One region of the Shewanella sp. SW32 genome, then DNA from elsewhere that is predicted to be linked to it. Evidence: riboswitches for the same ligand, from Rfam matches in the RefSeq annotation. Region 1 holds a riboswitch; the other holds the start of a gene.
The links. Region 1 has a riboswitch for lysine ahead of lysC (lysine-sensitive aspartokinase 3). Riboswitches for the same ligand answer to the same signal wherever they lie in the genome.
Positions count from the first base shown of each region.

Region 2: another riboswitch for lysine. It lies ahead of L5M28_RS02555 (Na+/H+ antiporter NhaC family protein); the one in region 1 lies ahead of lysC (lysine-sensitive aspartokinase 3).

Region 1 covers NZ_JAKKSJ010000032.1:49,946-59,091, reverse strand. Annotated here, with positions in the region: gene L5M28_RS18010 (hypothetical protein) at 1-315, opposite strand, end outside; partial or broken gene L5M28_RS18005 (DUF4113 domain-containing protein) at 395-670, opposite strand; gene L5M28_RS18000 (class 1 fructose-bisphosphatase) at 1,506-2,498, opposite strand; gene L5M28_RS17995 (S9 family peptidase) at 2,765-5,077, shown strand; gene arcA (two-component system response regulator ArcA) at 5,167-5,883, opposite strand; gene L5M28_RS17985 (DUF3293 domain-containing protein) at 6,472-6,906, shown strand; lysine riboswitch at 7,007-7,181, shown strand; gene lysC (lysine-sensitive aspartokinase 3) at 7,332-8,687, shown strand; gene L5M28_RS17975 (succinylglutamate desuccinylase/aspartoacylase family protein) at 8,689-9,146, shown strand, end outside.
Region 2 covers NZ_JAKKSJ010000003.1:108,942-118,087, forward strand. Annotated here, with positions in the region: gene L5M28_RS02550 (M3 family metallopeptidase) at 1-914, shown strand, start outside; gene L5M28_RS02555 (Na+/H+ antiporter NhaC family protein) at 1,059-2,627, opposite strand; lysine riboswitch at 2,707-2,903, opposite strand; gene L5M28_RS02560 (electron transfer flavoprotein subunit alpha/FixB family protein) at 2,999-3,925, opposite strand; gene L5M28_RS02565 (electron transfer flavoprotein subunit beta/FixA family protein) at 3,926-4,675, opposite strand; gene L5M28_RS02570 (H-NS family nucleoid-associated regulatory protein) at 4,986-5,378, shown strand; gene L5M28_RS02575 (amidohydrolase family protein) at 5,595-8,684, shown strand; gene L5M28_RS02580 (amidohydrolase family protein) at 8,684-9,146, shown strand, end outside.

The DNA.
Region 1 (9,146 bases):
CTTCCATGTTTTCAGTTTATCTACGTCATAAAATGCAGGGTCGGCATCTATCATCCATGCGTGATTTCGACAAAGCCATATACCATTATCTATTCCCTTACGAGCTTCTTTTGTCATGCTTGAGTCGAATCTTTGCCCACCTTCTGCCGCAGCACATATATGAGCCGCTATGCCTGTGAGTATTCTTCTGTTAGTCGATGAAAGACTTGGTCCTACGGTCAGTCTACGGCATTTAGGGTTTGAGCAACGCCAGCCTACTCTATCTGCCAGAGTTTTTTTTGTAGCTTGGGTAAAATCATCTCTATTTGTAGCCAAAGGGCTTTCCTCATACACCTGCAATTACTACATTTAGCAACCTATAGCAAAATGATGAACGATAATCCAGATTATATTATTAGCACTTGATGCGTGGCAGGCTGTGCCATTTTGTTGAGTATTGCGGCGTTAGAAACTCTCGCCGCATTGCCCATTTTTGCTTTGTGCCTTGCGCCGCAAGAAATAGCGTGTCCCTTCCATATTTGTCATTTAACCGATCAAGGATATTCATCAATGCTGGATTGGCCTTGGAAGCGTTAAAAAGGTCTAGCTTGCAGTTCTTCTCGCTGGTTAGGTCGAGCAACCCAACGCCGATTTTGTAATATCTAACGCCGTCTCTGAAAAGCGCCGAAGCACAAAAGTTGGGACTGGCACAAATCTGCCGGGATTTACAGCCAACACAGAAGTTACAGGAGTTCACCTCCCCTCGGAGTTGCCGCAGGGCGAATAGACAAATTGCGTGAGTCTTGCCATGGATGGCAAGCTAGCTTTCGCAGGTGCAGGGACGCATCCTTCGGAAGCGATAGCGAATTTGGCAATGAGCCCAAGGGGCTTTCAACTCCGTTGGGGCGTCTTGGAGCATCCAAGGAGGATAGGACGAGCAGTCCTCCTTGGTCGGGTGTGGGGTGAAGGCCCACGACTTTGATTCACCTCGGCCGTAAGGCCGCAATTTCTTCCGAAAGATCGGACAGGCATAATTCTTTCTGAATTTACAGTCCATACAGCATCGACAGGAGTTCACCATCCCCTCGGAGTTGCCGCAGGGCATTTGCGTTCGTTGCGTGAGCGAGGCATGGATGCCGAGATAGCGTCAGTCGAATCAGGGACGAGCGTCTGACGCGATAGCATAAGGACGCTAAATGCCCAAGGGGCTTTCAACTCCGTTAGGGGCGTCTTGGAGCATCCAAGGAGGATAGGACGAGCAGTCCTCCTTGGTCGGGTGTGGGGTGAAGCCCCACGATCTTGATTTATCTTGGCCGCTAGGCCGCAATCAATATAGCATTGTGCTAAACAGCACGAATATCAGGCAGAGGGTTGAAGCCCCACGACGTTAAACTTCTCGGCCATTAGGCCGCAATTTCTTCAGCGGTAAAGCCGCATCAAAACTCAATTGTCGCATTCCGCGACAACAAAAAAGCCACTGTGGTCAGTGGCTTTCATCTGAAAAATCAAAATCTAAGCGATTCGGCTTAGTCCAGATTGGGTTCTTCACTGTAATCGATACCATGGTAGCTTAGGCAAGCGTCCACTTCATTGGCGCTACCTAAAATCACTGCTACACGTTGGTGAATTTGTGTTGGTTGAATATCCAAAATGGTTTCATAACCGGTAGACGCCTTACCGCCAGCTTGCTCGACTAAGAGGGCCATTGGGTTGGCTTCGTACATTAAACGCAGCTTGTATGGCTTTTTCGGATCTTTATTGTCGGTTGGGTAAGTAAAAATACCACCGCGAGAAAGTACGCGGTGCACGTCACCCACCATGGCGGCAATCCAGCGCATGTTAAAGGATTTTTCGCGAGGGCCAATTTTACCGAGCAGTAAATCGGCAATATAGGTCTGCATTGGCGCTTCCCAAAAACGTTGGTTCGACATGTTAATGGCAAACTCTTGGGTATCTGGGCTAATGCTCATGGCGGCGTTAGTCAGTAAAAACTCATTGGTTTCTGGGTGCAAAGTAAAGAGTTGCACGCCTTGGCCTGTGGTTAATGCCAGCATGGTCGATGGACCATAAAGGACATAACCTGCGGCTAATTGCGCACGGCCAGATTGTAAAAAGCTAGTTTCAGTCAGCTCGCCAGCAGGCGCGGGCAGGACGGAGAAAATGGTGCCGACTAACGAGTTGATATCGATATTAGATGAGCCATCTAGCGGATCGAAACACACCAGGTATTGACCATTTTGGCTGACTTCAACCACATGATCTTCTTCTTCCGACGCCAAACCGCGCACTGTACCGTCAGCTTTTAATGCATCTTTGAGCATGTCGTTGGTGATGATATCCAGTTTTTTCTGGGTTTCACCTTGGACGTTTTCTTGCTCAGTCGCGCCTAACACGCCCGCAAGTGCACCGTGGCGAACGGCATGGCTAATGGCTTTTGAGGTGTCGGCTAAGGTTAAAATTAGGTGGGAGAGGGAGTCGTTCACTGCCTGTGAGGTCAGGTGCTGGGCCAGAGTCTGCATGTTATGTCCTTTAGAGGTTCAACAATGAGGTCAATTTCGTTATTTGCCGCGAATGATAACTCAGTTAGTCGACAATTTCAGCGATGTTGCTGATGCTTTTAGCGAATATTGGGGCTTTTTGGGATTATTTGGATTGAGCTTGGCGCAAGGGCCTAATTTGTATCGGCATATTGCATGCTCTTTCTATTTATAGGCGGCCTCTGGCACAATGTCGGCTTGTTTTTAATCGCTGACATCTTAGGCGATTATGCTCCCAAGGAATAATAATGATTAAAAATAGGTTAACTTGGTTCCCTGCGTGCTCACTTAAGGTGCGCGCCGTTCCCCTACTGATAGCGAGCCAAATGGCCATGATTTCGACAGCTATGTTTTCAATTACCCCAGCTTATGCAATGGAAGGCGGCAAACTGCCACTGACGATTGAGCGAATGAACGCCTCGCCCGCCTTAGCGGGCACCAGTCCTCGAGGTTTGAAATTGTCACCCGATGGTCAGCGTGTCACTTATCTTGCGGGCCGTAAAGACAATCAAAACTTTTATGATCTCTGGCAGATGGATGTAAAGACGGGTAAATCTAGCCTATTGCTCAATGCCGATAAGTTGGCAAGCAATGAATTATCCGATGAAGAAAAAGCCCGCCGCGAGCGCCAACGTATTTATGGCGAAGGCATTATGGAGTACTTCTGGGCCGATGATAGCCAAGCGCTATTAATTCCGGCTGCTGGTAATCTGTATTATTTTTCATTAGTGGATAACAGTGTCAGCCAACTTCCCATTGGCGAAGGGTTTGCCACAGATGCGCGCCTATCGCCCAAGGGACATTTTGTGTCTTTCGTGCGGGATCAAAATCTGTATGTGTTAGAGCTGGCGACCAAAAAATTCCAAGCTATGACGAGCGATGGCGGCGGGGCGATTAAAAATGCCATGGCCGAGTTTGTCGCTCAGGAGGAAATGGATCGCATGACAGGTTATTGGTGGGCGCCCGATGAATCGGCCATCGCCTTTACCCGTATTGATGAGTCCGGTGTCGAGCAAGTAACCCGTAACGAAATCTATGCTGATGGTATTAAACTTACTGAGCAGCGCTATCCCTATGCCGGCAAAAACAACGTCGATATCGCCCTCGGTGTGGTCACGTTAAAAGATAAGGCTATCAATTGGGTGACCCTGCGCGAAGAGAGCAACGAAGACAAGAGCAAAGATATTTACCTGCCGCGGGTCGATTGGTTGCCCGATAGCAAACATTTGTCGTTCCAGTGGCAGAGCCGCGATCAACATAAGCTAGATTTGCAACTGGTGGCGTTAGACTCGCTGACTAAGCCAAAAACCTTAGTGAAAGAACGCAGTAACGCTTGGGTGAACCTTAATAACGATCTGCACTTTTTAAAACAGCAATCGGCTTTTATTTGGGCATCTGAGCGTGACGGCTTTAATCATCTGTATCTTTTTGACTTAAAAGGCAAACTTAAAACCCAATTGACTCAGGGCGAGTGGGCTGTCGATGCGTTGGAATACATAGATGAAACCGCTGGTTGGGTATATTTCACTGGCCGCAAAGATACGCCAATCGAGAAACAACTTTATCGCGTGCCTTTAGCGGGTGGCAAGGTTGAGCGGGTAAGCAAGCAAGCGGGCATGCACGATCCTGTGTTTGCCGACAATCAAAGTGTGTATCTGGATTATTTCAATAGCTTATCTCAGCCACCGCAGATCAGTTTACACGGTGAGAAGGGCCAACAACTGGCTTGGGTTGAGCAAAATGAAGTCAAGCAAGGCCATCCTTTATATGACTATGCGGGTCTGTGGCAACTCCCTGAATTTGGTGAACTGAAAGCCGAAGATGGCCAAGTGTTGCAAACCCGTTTATTCAAACCTGTGCCGTTTGATGCGAGCAAGAAATACCCTGTCGTTGTAAGGGTTTACGGTGGGCCGCACGCACAGTTAGTGACCAACAGTTGGAGCGAGCAGGACTACTTTACCCAGTATCTTGTTCAACAAGGCTATGTGGTGTTCCAGTTGGATAACCGCGGCAGCGCCCACAGGGGCACAAAGTTTGAGCAAGTGATTTACCGTCACTTGGGTGAAGCTGAAGTCAAGGATCAAAAAGTGGGAGTGGACTATTTACGGAGTCTGCCATTTGTCGATGCCGATAATGTAGCAATTTACGGCCACAGCTACGGTGGTTACATGGCCTTGATGAGTCTATTTAAGGCGCCAGATTACTTTAAAGCCGCGATTTCGGGCGCGCCTGTAACCGACTGGCGCTTATATGACACCCATTATACTGAGCGTTACTTAGCCCATCCTGAGGGGAATGAAAAGGGTTATGAAGCCAGCAGCGTGTTTCCCTATGTGAAAAACTATCAATCGGGTCTGTTGATGTATCACGGTATGGCCGATGATAACGTCTTGTTTGAAAACAGCACTCGGGTTTATAAGGCGCTGCAGGATGAAGGGAAATTATTCCAGATGATCGATTATCCTGGATCTAAACATTCGATGCGTGGCGAGAAAGTGCGTAATCACTTATATCGCTCACTGGCCGATTTCCTAGATAGGCAGTTGAAAAACGCCAAATAGTAGGCATAAAAAAACCAGATCCTAGGATCTGGTTTTTTGTGAATCGATTCTTATCAAACCAATTAATGCGGATGTCGCTTAGCGGGTGATTAGCCTTCTAAGTTACCGCAAAAACGATAGCCTTCACCGTGAATAGTCGCGATGATTTCTGGCGTATCTGGCAAGCTTTCGAAATGCTTACGGATACGACGGATAGTCACGTCTACAGTACGATCGTGTGGCTTAAGTTCACGGCCGGTCATTTTCATCAGTAGATCGGCACGAGTCAAAATTTTGCCTGGGTTTTCAACAAAGTGCAGCATAGCGCGGAACTCGCTACGTGGCAGTTTGTAAGATTCACCCTGTGGGCTCACTAATGAACGGCTGTTGATCTCTAAGCTCCAATCATTGAAGCGGTAGTATTCTACTGAGCTCTTTTCTTCGACTTCAGCGCCAGCGCTGTTGACACGAGTCAGAAGGTTACGAGCACGAATCGTTAATTCACGTGGGTTGAACGGCTTGGTAATATAATCGTCCGCGCCAATTTCAAGTCCAAGAATTTTGTCGACTTCGTTGTCACGACCTGTCAGGAAGATAAGACCGATGTTGTTGATTTCACGTAGTTCACGTGCCAACAATAGACCATTCTTACCTGGCAAGTTAATGTCCATAACGACCAAGTTAATTTTGTTTTCCTGCATAGCCTTATGCATTTCTGCGCCATCATTGGCCTCAGTTACCACATACCCTTCTGCCTCGAAAATACTTCTCAGCGTGTTACGGGTAACGGCTTCATCTTCAACGATCAGAATGTGCGGATTTTGCATATTATTTACCTAAATTTTAATCAGTTTATACTAACCAATAAGAGCAACTTACTTCGGGCTCTTATATTCATAAAAGCGTTGATACTTCCTTGAACTGCTTTGTGCTCAAAAGGAAAATCTTTACGGTGACATCTATATCTGGATGTAGATTAAGTGCACGTTTAAGTGTAATACGAGAAAACGTAATCAGTACCAACTTCGATAAGCAATAGTTAGAATAAGTTCCTTAACTATTGTTTTTTTTAAATGTTTAAAAGACAAATCAAATGTAGAACAGATTTTAAACAGATGCCCGGTCAGTTCACGTTACTTTAAGCGATATATGTAACAAACTGTATTGAACGATAAGCATCTTGCTCAATCTGTTTCAACTCACCAGTACGTACATTGTACTCGTTTTAGTCATTTGTTAACAAATGAAATGTTAACAAATTTTAGGTGAGCAGGGGTTTTTACCATGATATTTACTTTAGCTATTGATTAGTATAACTAATGTATTTCTTATTCCTGTGAGCCAGTTCACGCCTCTTTGGATTTTACAATCACTCTGCTACACTAGCTTGGGTTCATTTTTCGACTAGACTACCAATGGACAATACGACTCAAAATTTGTGGCAATGTTACCAAGCGCCGTTGTTTTTGCTGACTCAAGCATTATCCTGTGATTTTTCCTTTGCTGTTATTACCGCTCATAATCCCGCTTCAAAGCTTCTCTCTCCTAGCCAAAACCGTTTACTCGATCGCCAACTTCTTCGTGAAATTGAATTACTCGGTAGCCCTTATCGTGCTTTAGTGGGCGCCGCACCGGATTTATCCCACATGGAAAAAAGTTGGGCCGTGTTTATCGATAGAACGATGGCATTGCAATTGGGTAAGAAATTTAATCAATATGCGATTTATGTTGTCGAACAAGGGGATGTGAGCTTAGTGCCTTGCACCTTGGATGGACATGATGAAGTGTGTTTAGGCAAATTTAGAGATTATGTGCAGCTGGTATACGAGCTACCCGATTTGAACATTTAGTTGTTTTCAAAAGATTTTATTTAAATTGTTCATTTGTTATGAAATTAGCATTGACTTCATTAGGGGTTTATTGCTACTTTTTTCGTCCCTTTCCTCGGAAAGGAACAGAAGAGGAGCGTTAACTAGGTAGTCGGTCAGAGGAGCACAAACTCCAGCGATGACTGATGAGGGAGATTAACGCCGAGGCATAGATATGGTTGCTGCATGTTTATGTCGGTCGCTCAGGCTGAATCCTGACGATTGTCACCTGTAATTGGTGGAGAGCTTCTGGTGACGATTGCTGTTTCCCTTCTTTTGGGGTGCGTTATCATTGAGCACCAGGCTCTTCGAACGAAGTCAGTTCGGAGTGTGATCATGTTAGTTAATCAATATCTTATTCAATTTGTGTTTATTTGTTGCCCTACGTGTTTCACGGAGGTGCGCTAATGACCCTCGTTGTTGCAAAATTTGGTGGCACCTCAGTCGCCGACTATAACGCTATGAATCGCTGTGCCGACATAGTGTTAGCTAATCCTCATTGTCGTTTAGTTGTGGTCAGCGCTTCGAGCGGCGTGACTAATCTGTTAGTGGAATTGACCCAAGAATCGATCAACGACGATGGCCGATTACAGCGATTAAAACAAATTGCCCAAATTCAATATGCGATTTTAGATAAGCTCGGTCGTCCTAACGATGTGGCCGCCGCATTAGATAAATTATTGAGTCGCATGTCGGTATTGAGTGAAGCGCTCGCATCACAACGCAGCAAAGCGACTATGGATGAGTTGTTGTCCCTCGGTGAGCAATGTTCTTCGGCGTTGTTTTCGGCGGTGATCCGCGAGAAAGGTGTCAACTCAAGTGCCTTCGATGTGCGCCGAGTATTACGTACTGACAGCCACTTTGGCCGCGCTGAACCTCAGGTTGAAAAGATTGCGACTTTAGCTCGTGATTATCTACAGCCACTGTTAGCGGAGCAAGTGATTGTGACACAAGGCTTTATCGGTGCCGATGAATCGGGTCAAACGACCACGTTAGGTCGCGGCGGTAGTGATTATTCTGCTGCACTGTTAGCTGAAGCGTTACGCGCCTCAGCGGTAGAGATTTGGACCGATGTCGCGGGGATTTATACAACGGATCCTCGTTTGGCGCCCAATGCCTTTCCGATTGCCGAGATCAGTTTCAATGAGGCTGCCGAGATGGCGACCTTTGGTGCCAAGGTATTGCATCCAGCGACTATTCTTCCTGCCGTTCGTCAGCAAATTCAAGTGTTTGTGGGTTCAAGTAAAGAGCCTGAAAAGGGCGGAACTTGGATCCGTCATCAAGTGGAAGATGCGCCCGTATTCCGCGCTGTGGCTTTGCGCCGCGATCAAACCCTATTAAATCTTCACAGCTTGCAAATGTTGCATGCGCAGGGCTTTTTAGCGGAAACCTTTGCGACATTAGCGCGACATAAGATCAGTGTGGATTTGATTACCACATCAGAAGTGAATGTGTCTCTAACCCTCGATAAAACCGGTTCAGATTCAAGTGGACAAGGTCTGTTGAGTGAGGCATTGCTGCAAGAATTATCACAGCATTGTCGTGTGCGAGTTGAAGATGGATTGGCCTTAGTGGCGATTATCGGTAATCGTATTGCGACGACACCGGGTATCTGTCGCCGTGTATTTGAAGTGTTAGAGCCACACAATGTGCGGATGATTTGCCAAGGTGCCAGCCCACATAATCTGTGTGTGTTAGTGGCCGAAGCGGAAGCGGCACAAGTGGTTAAATCGCTGCATCAAAATCTGTTCGAAGGCGTTTAGTATGTTGCCGACAACATCGTCTCTGCAAATCGGGGAGCTTGCCGCAGGGCAAGCACTCACTTTGCCTATCTACCATTTCAAGCCGAGTGACGATAAGGCGACTGGCCCCAAAGTGTATATTCAAGCCAATGTCCACGGTGCTGAAGTACAAGGGAATGCGGTGATTTATCAGTTGATGAAGCAGCTTGAACACTGTGACATCCGCGGCGAAATCACCTTAGTGCCATTGGCCAATCCACTCGGGATCAACCAAAAAAGTGGTGAGTTTACCCTTGGCCGATTTGATCCTATTACGGGCGCGAATTGGAATCGTGAGTATTTGAATCATGCTATCGATTTACCGACTTGGTATGGTGAACATACCAAGCTGAGTGATAGCGAGCTGCTCCAAGCCTATCGCAGTACTTTGGTTGAAGCCTGTCAGCAAAAATTGCGGCATGAATGGGGCATCACAACGGG
Region 2 (9,146 bases), on a different contig from region 1:
TCACCTTAAAACCACGCCCAGATTTACCGGTTTACCATCCCGATGTGAAAGCCTACGAAATGTTTGATGCCGATGGCTCAAGCATGGCCATTTTCTACGCCGACTATTTTGCCCGTGAAGGTAAACGTGGTGGCGCTTGGATGAGTTCGTTCGTCGGTCAATCCTTCCTCGAAGGCACTAAACCTGTGGTCGTCAACGTGATGAACATAAAGAAAGCGCCCGAAGGTCAACCCACCTTCGTCAGCTATAACGAAGTCACTACTATGTTCCATGAAATGGGTCACGGCACCCACGGCATGTTCTCTAAAGTGACTTATCCAAGTCTGGCGGGCACCTCGGTTTCACGCGACTTTGTCGAATTTCCATCGACGTTTGAAGAAGATTGGGCCGCCCATCCAAAAGTGTTAGCGAACTACGCGAAACACTATGAAACAGGCAAACCCATTCCCGATGAACTGCTGCAAAAACTGCTGAAATCTGGCAGCTTCAACCAAGGCTTTGACACTCTGGAATACATGGCCGCTGCATTAGTAGACATGGAATGGCATTCATTAACCCCAGATACCCCGCTGCAAGATGTACCAACATTTGAAGCCAATGCTTTGAAAAAGCACGGCTTAAACATCAGTGCCGTACCTCCGCGTTATAAGTCGACCTATTTTGCCCACGCCTTCCCCGGCGGTTACTCGGCAAGTTATTACGCTTATATGTGGAGTGAGATTTTAGCGGCGGATGCGTTTGCCTATGTACAAACCCAAGGCGGGCTCAATCGTGAAATCGGCATGAAGTACCGCAAAACGATCCGTGAAGTGGGTAATAGCATAGCGCCAATGGACGCCTACAAAAACTTCCGCGGACAAGAGCCAACCACAGAAGGCTTACTTAAACGCCGCGGTCTAGATCAAGCACGCTAAGCTAAGAGTTGATAGCCTTAATGCGATAAGCTAGAGATAAAAACAAACTCAGCCTTAACCAAAAAAATCAGCCAGCATAATGCTGGCTGATTTATTTTGACTTATTTGTCGTGAACGTTTGCAGTGAAAGGTTTCAATTAACGTCTAGCTAATTGTGCCTTTAGATTTGATTTTAAGTACGATAATACTAATTACAAATGCCACACTACAAGCCACTAAACCCGCGACAACAGACTCGGTAAATCCAAGTGCCACATAACCCACTAAGCTAATAAACGCCGCAATGAGTGCATAAGGTAGCTGAGTCACCACATGGTCGATGTGGTGGCAACTGGCGCCCGTAGACGACAAGATAGTCGTGTCGGAAATTGGTGAACAGTGATCGCCAAATACAGCCCCCGCCAGCACAGAGGCAAGCATAGGTAGCATCATGCCAGTGTGACTTCCCATCGCCATATCAGCAGCAATCGGCAACATGATCCCGAACGTACCCCAGCTAGTACCAGTTGAGAACGCGGTAATACCTGCTAGCACAAACATTAAGGCGGGTAAAAATGCGAACGGAATATTTCCTGTTGCTAAACTAGCCATAAACTTACCGGTTTCGAGTTGACCAATCACACCTGCGATTGTCCAAGCAAATAACAGGATGTAAATCGCCGGCAGCATAGAGCGAGCGCCCTGCACTATACCTTTGACTATCATCAATTTCTCAACGCCTTGCACTAAATTCAATATCAGCGAAACCGCTAGACCAATTAATGCACCAAAGAAAAGTGATGAACTGACATCGGTTTTCTCAAAAGCAGAAATAATATTAAATTCAATCCCTTCCGCCGCGAGTACTTGAGCGCCACTGTTAATCATAAAATAGAGGGTTGCAAATACCAACACGGTAATCGGCAGAAATAGACCTAAAATCTTACCGGTTTCGGCTTCAGGTAAATCCGCGTTCGCCCCAGGCGGTAATCCTTTAGACTCATCGTATAAATTACCACGTTGGGCATTGAGCTCATGCTCACGCATTGGCCCAACATCTAATCCCATAAAGACAACAAAAAGTAATAATAACAAGGAGAAGATTGCGTAAAAGTTCATCGGGATCATTTGAATAAAAATACTCAAATGACCCGTATCAGCAAAACCATGGGCAGTTAATATCCCGCCAATGAGTGCGATAATATAAGCACCCCAGCTCGAAACTGGAGAAATAACGCACACAGGCGCCGCAGTAGAATCTAATAAATAAGCTAACTTAGCGCGGGAAACATAATAACGATCGGTAACAGGTCGAGCGACCGAACCAACAACTAAACTATTGAAATAATCATCAATAAAAACTACGCAACCTAAAAACATGGTCAATAGTTTAGCATCACGTTTATTACGTATATGTAAACGAGCCCAATCGGCAAAAGCCCGCGCGCTGCCACTTACGGTAATTAACGCTGTGATCATTCCCAGTACAATTAAGAAACCGAGAATATATAAGTTCCACGAATTTAGACCTTTATCAGTCCAAAAAAGCCCTTTAACGCCATTAAATACAAACTCACCCGTTGCTAAAGGTGAAAATTGATTGAGCAATAAAGCACCAATTAAAATACCTAACCCCAAAGAAAGCAGTACACGGCGAGTCAAGATCGCCAACACGATAGCCACCGCAGGCGGCAACAAGGAAAGTGCCGAATCGGCATAATTCATAACAGTCATTGATTATTATCTTCGTTAAATACGAATGGAGGGCGACTGAACTGGTGGGAAAAGGCAATAGATACCCAAGGTCACCTGTCCTATCAGTAGCGCTCCATAGTAACTATTCCCAATATCCATATCGGAAAATACTATGGCAGTGCTGCACCTATTAGGTACAACCCCAGCAGTTGATCGTGATAAATCGAACCACTTCGGCACCAAATCCTTTCGCAATCGATCAACGGAATCACCCTACTGATCACTACTAATATTTGGCGCGCCTCTACTTCTAAGAACGCCCTTGCACGGGCGTGAGGCACATAAAAACATAAGCGGCTTAGCAGATGCTACCGCAAAGCCACTTAATGTGACCTAGATCACAGATAAAATCAACTGAGACTTGTAATCAGCTCAGGAACCGCCTCAAACAGATCAGCAACGAGTCCATAATCGGCAACTTGAAAAATCGGCGCTTCAGGATCTTTGTTGATTGCAACGATGACTTTAGCGTCTTTCATGCCGGCTAAATGTTGAATCGCGCCAGAAATACCGACGGCAATATACAAGTTTGGCGCAACGATTTTACCGGTTTGACCCACTTGTAAATCGTTAGGCACAAAACCTGCGTCAACTGCAGCGCGTGATGCGCCAACTGCTGCGCCGAGCTTATCAGCAAGTTGCTCCAACATGCCGAAGTTTTCACCACTGCCCATGCCTCGGCCGCCAGATACGATAATGCCAGCATTGCCTAACTCTGGACGGGCAGAAACTGTCAGCGATTGAGAAACAAACTGAGTTCTCGCTTCAAACACTTTATCAAGTGTCGTCACAGCCGCACTGTTACCTTCTGGCGCAGCGTCAAACGCACTGGCGCGCACTGTTATCACTTTAATGGCATCATGGCTTTGCACTGTCGCTAAGGCGTTACCCGCATACACAGGGCGCACAAAGGTATCGGCATTGACGACGGTAATAAGTTCTGAGATTTGCGCGACATCTAATAATGCTGCAACGCGCGGAAGCGTGTCCTTACCTAAACTTGAAGCCGAGGCCAGAATGTGACCATAGTTTGACGCTAAGTCCACCAGCAATTTGGCAAAATTTTCCGCTAAATGCGCTTCATACACGCTGGCATCGGCAACGAGTACTTGGCTAACGCCTTGTAGTGCCTGTGCGGCTTGGACAACCGCGCCACATTGATGACCCGCAACTAAGACATGTACTTCATCGCCTATGGCACGGGCGGCGGTAACAATTTTTGCCGTATCGAGTTTCAGTGCAGCATTATCATGTTCAGCTAATACTAAAATGGCCATTTAGATCACCTTCGCTTCATTTTTTAACTTTTCAACTAGCTCAGCTACCGACGCTACCATAATGCCCGCTTTACGTTCAGCTGGCGGAGTGACCTTCACAATCGTTTGGTGACTCTTTAACGTCACGCCTAAGTCTGCCACAGTAAATACTTCTAATGGCTTACGCTTAGCTTTCATTATGTTAGGCAATGAAGCGTAACGGGGTTCGTTCAAACGTAAATCGGCGGTCACAACAGCAGGTAAAGGCAGTTTAAGAGTTTGCATGCCGCCGTCAATTTCACGGGTGACTTGTAATGTATTCGCTTCTAATTTGATTTCTGAAGCAAAGGTCGCCTGTGGCATATCCATTAACGCGGCAAACATTTGGCCAGTTTGGTTATTATCACCATCGATGGATTGCTTACCAAAAATCACCAGCTCTGCTTGTTCTTTGTCTTGTACCGCTTTGAGCAATTTGGCGATAGACACTGGCACGAGCTCTTCTTCAGTATCGATATGAATTGCACGATCTGCGCCTAATGCAAGCGCGGTACGCAGTTGTTCTTGCACGGCTTTATTACCAATACTGACAACAACCACTTCAGTAGCGCTACCCGCTTCTTTTAAACGAACCGCTTCTTCTACTGCGATTTCACAAAAAGGGTTCAACGCCATTTTTAGGTTTGCAGTGTCAACACTTGTATTGTCAGCTTTGACCCTGACCTTCACATTGGCATCAACAACGCGCTTAACGGGCACCAATACTTTCATAGGGTTTCCTTCCTACACTTTCATGTACATGGACAAAACATTGGTTAATACCAATGCAGGATAGAGCAACTTTACGTCCTGTTAACGTTAACGTCAACCAAAGTCAAACGCCTGTTTGTATTTTTTAATCCGCTGCAACGGCCACTTTTTTGGACACTTATTTGAGGGAATAAGAAAAGTTCAAAAAATAAATAATATTTAATTTCCTTAAAACGCATAATTTTATTTGATTCGAGCTATATTAGTTTCTATCATTTAGGTGTTGTTCACCATTATCCTGTATTAAAAATAGAGTGGGACGAAAATAGATATGAGCGAATTTTTAGAGATATTAACTCACGGCCGTCGTTTTAAAGCTGCAGTAAAAGAACTTAGCGTTGAAGAGCTACGTGATTTAGCCGACAAATTAGATAAAATTTTAGTAGAACGCGAGTCTATGGCTGAGGAAGAAGAACAAGCCATGGCAGCTCGTAATGCTAAGATTGAAGAAATCCGTCAACAAATGGAAGCCGTTGGTTTATCAATTGATGACTTAGGTGGCGTAGCTGTTAAAGCTGCTGCGAAGAAACGCGCTCCTCGTCCAGCCAAATACCAAATTGAAGTTGACGGTGAAATGGTTCAATGGACTGGCCAAGGCCGTATGCCTACCGTATTTAAGAACGAGATCAACAAAGGTCGTTCTATGGAAGATTTCTTAATCTAATCCAACCAAGTGTGATGGCGCTAATTTGCCAACACAAGTTTGCATAAAAGCTCGCATTAATTGCGAGCTTTTTTATATCCATCAATCGTTTCAAACTTAAACGACAGCCGTTAATTCCGCACCTCACTCCCGCTCAAATTACGTTACAATTCAGCCTTAGTATTTACATCTGCTTTCAGTTACTCTTTGTTCACCCTCACTCGATTGAATAAAATAATGCAGATAAACAATAAGATAATGATAAGCTGCAGCATAATCGCTAGCTTAGTATCACAAACAACATTTGCCCAGCTCAATACTGGAACAACATCCAGTAAACTCACTGCATTTACCCATGCTGAATTAATTATTGCCCCGGGAAAACGTTTAAGCGATGCCACTTTATTAATTGAAAATAATCGAATTAAAGCCATTATTGAGCACAACGACATTCCCGCTGGCGCATTTAGAATCGATTTGAGTGGTTATACAATTTATCCCGGATTTATCGATCCTTTTACTGATTATGGGATTGAGTTCGAATATCCCAAACTTAAGCTCACTCGCCCCGTCTATGATATAAAGCGTATAGGTGGTAATGCGGAAAATGGTGCAATTCATTCTGAAAAAGAATGGTTTAATTACGTTTACCCCAATAAAGAACGCGCAAAAGAGTGGATTAATAATGGTTTCACCAGTGTGCAAAGTAGCAAACTCGACGGTATCTTCCGTGGGACGGGTGTCAGCCTTTCATTAGCAGACAAAACGGCTAATGAAGTGATTTATCGCGCCCGCAGTCAACCTTTTATGGCATTCGATAAAGGTTCGTCTGAACAAGATTATCCCTCATCATTAATGGGCAGCATTGCACTTATTAGGCAAACCTTTGCCGATGCAAATTGGTATAACCAAAATAAAAACAAACCTGCCAATGGCGCAATAAACAATCAAGTCGAATTTAATATTGCCTTTGAGCGTTTAGATAATTTAGCCGATAAGCAAATTATCTTTGAAACCAAAAATCTCAACGACCAATTACGTGCAGCCCATTTACTCAAAGAACATAAACTGCCAGCCAACCTACTTGGTAATGGTCAAGAATACTCACGCATCAATGAGTTAAAGGCGCTGAACTATCCGTTGATCTTGCCTTTAAACTATCCGCAGGCACCCGATGTCGGCACAGATGACGCTGATCGTGAAGTATCACTGGCGGATTTAAGACAGTGGGAACGTGCACCAACCAACCCTGCAGCGGTAGCTAACGCGGGTATCCCCTTTGCGTTAACGCAGTTTGGGATTAAGACAGATGCCTTCTGGCCGCGCCTACGCCAAGCCATTGCCCAAGGTTTAAGTGAAGAAAAAGCTCTCGCGGCACTCACCACCCAAGCCGCAGAGATGACAGGCACCGCCGACTTTACCGGTAAACTCGCGCCCGGTTATATGGCTGACTTTGTTATCACTAAAGGCAATATCTTTAAAGATGGCCAGATCTACAGTGTTTGGTTGCAAGGTCAGGAGCAAAGTCTGCGCTCACTTCCCCAAGCACGATTACTGGGAGATTACCAATTAAGCCTCAATAACCTCACGCTAGATTTATCGCTACATGATGAAAGTAAAAGTGATAAACCCAACATCCAAGGCAATTTAAGCAGTGGCGAACAAAGTATCTCACTCACTCAACTTAAGTTAGATGATAACGGAAGATTGAGCTTTACTGCCAATTTGAGCGCCGCAGGCATTAACGGCCTTAGCCGCTTTACGCTGTGGATGGCCGATGACGGCATTCAAGGTCGTATGGTCGATGCAAAAAGTCGCACTACAAATGTTGCCGGTGTCGCTATGACTCAAACTGCAAAGCTCAAAAATGCAGACCAAGCAAACAATCAAGCTCCCAAGAATGAAGCCAACACGAGCCTAGTGAGTCACCTCACCTTCCCTAACGTCGCTTACGGACTGAGAGAAGCCCCTAATGTTGAGAAGCTACACATCAAGAATGCCACCCTGTGGACATCGGATAAGCAAGGCATTCTCGAACATGCTGATCTCTTGATGGCCAATGGCCGCATCGAAAAAATTGGCCAACAATTAAGTACACCATCAGGTTATCAAGTCCTCGATGCAACAGGTAAACACCTCACCGCCGGCATAGTCGATGAACACTCGCATATCGCCATTAATGGCGGTACTAACGAAGGAACAGACGCAGTTACCTCTGAAGTACGCATTGGCGATATTATTAATCCCGACGATATTTCAATCTATCGCGCCTTAGCGGGCGGCGTCACCAGCGCGCAATTACTCCACGGTAGCGCCAACCCTATCGGTGGCCAATCACAACTGATCAAAATGAAATGGGGCGAGCCAGCCGAACAACTCAAATTTGTTAACGCGTCCGCCAGTATCAAATTTGCTTTAGGTGAAAACGTCAAACAGAGTAACTGGGGTGAGAAATTTGTTCAGCGCTTCCCCCAGACTCGCATGGGAGTAAAAGCGTTATTTGAAGAAACCTTCGACGCTGCTATCGCCTATGAAAAGGCGTTAAAAACCTATGATAATCTGCGCTCCAGCGATAAAAAGAAAACCGTCGCCCCGCGTCCAAGTTATCGTCTGCAGGCGGTCGCCGAAGTATTAAACCAGCAACGCGACGTACATATTCATTCCTATGTACAGTCAGAAATCCTGATGTTTATCCGCTTAGCCGAGGCTTATCACTTTAAAGTGCAAACCTTTACCCATGTGCTCGAAGGTTACAAAGTGGCGAGTGAACTGGCCGCCCATGGCGCTGGCGCTTCGACGTTTGCCGATTGGTGGGCCTATAAGTTTGAGGTGTACGACGCGATTCCACAAAATGCGTGTTTGATGCAAAACAAAGGTGTGACCACCAGCATTAACTCTGACGATTATGAAATGCAGCGCAGACTCAACCAAGAAGCGGCTAAGTCTATGATGTATTGTAATATGTCGAAGGAAGACGCTTGGAATATGGTCACTATCAATCCAGCCAAACAATTAAGAGTCGATGAGTTTGTGGGTTCACTCACCCCAGGCAAAATGGCCGATATCGTACTCTGGAACGCAGAGCCTCTGTCTATTTACGCCAAAGTGACGCAGGCATGGGTTGAAGGAAAACGCTATTTTGACCGCGACCAAGACCAAATTGCCCAGCAAGCTGTGGTGAACGAGCGCGCCGCACTTATCCAAAAAATTCTCAGCAGTGATGACCAAACTAAAGCGGGTGAAAAAGTTACGCCACTCAACGAGCCACAGTGGCACTGCGACACCCACTATCAGGCATGGGGCCACGCTCATGAGGGAGCCAAATAATGCAACATTTATCTAAAACCGTTTTGTTTGTGGCGCTACTCGGCGCAATTTGCACCACGCAGGCCCCAGTTATGGCCAATGATATCGTACCTACGCCTAAACAAAGCCGCAGCGTACTGATTAAAAACGCCACTGTGCACACAGTCACTCAAGGCGTGCTCAGCAACACAGACGTCTTAATTGAAAATGGCAAGATCACGGCCGTTGGGCCTCAACTGACCAGCCAAATCAACAATGCAACCGCAGAAACCAGTGACACTCAAATCATCGATGCCAGCGGTAAACACTTATATCCGGGCTTAATTGCCCTCGATACCAGCTTAGGTTTGGTTGAAATTGAAATGAGCCGCCCAACGGTTGATAACGCCGAGGTAGGTTATATCAATCCGCAGATCAGCACGGCCACAGCTTACAATCCGGATTCGGAGCTCATCCCGACCATACGTTACAACGGCATTACCC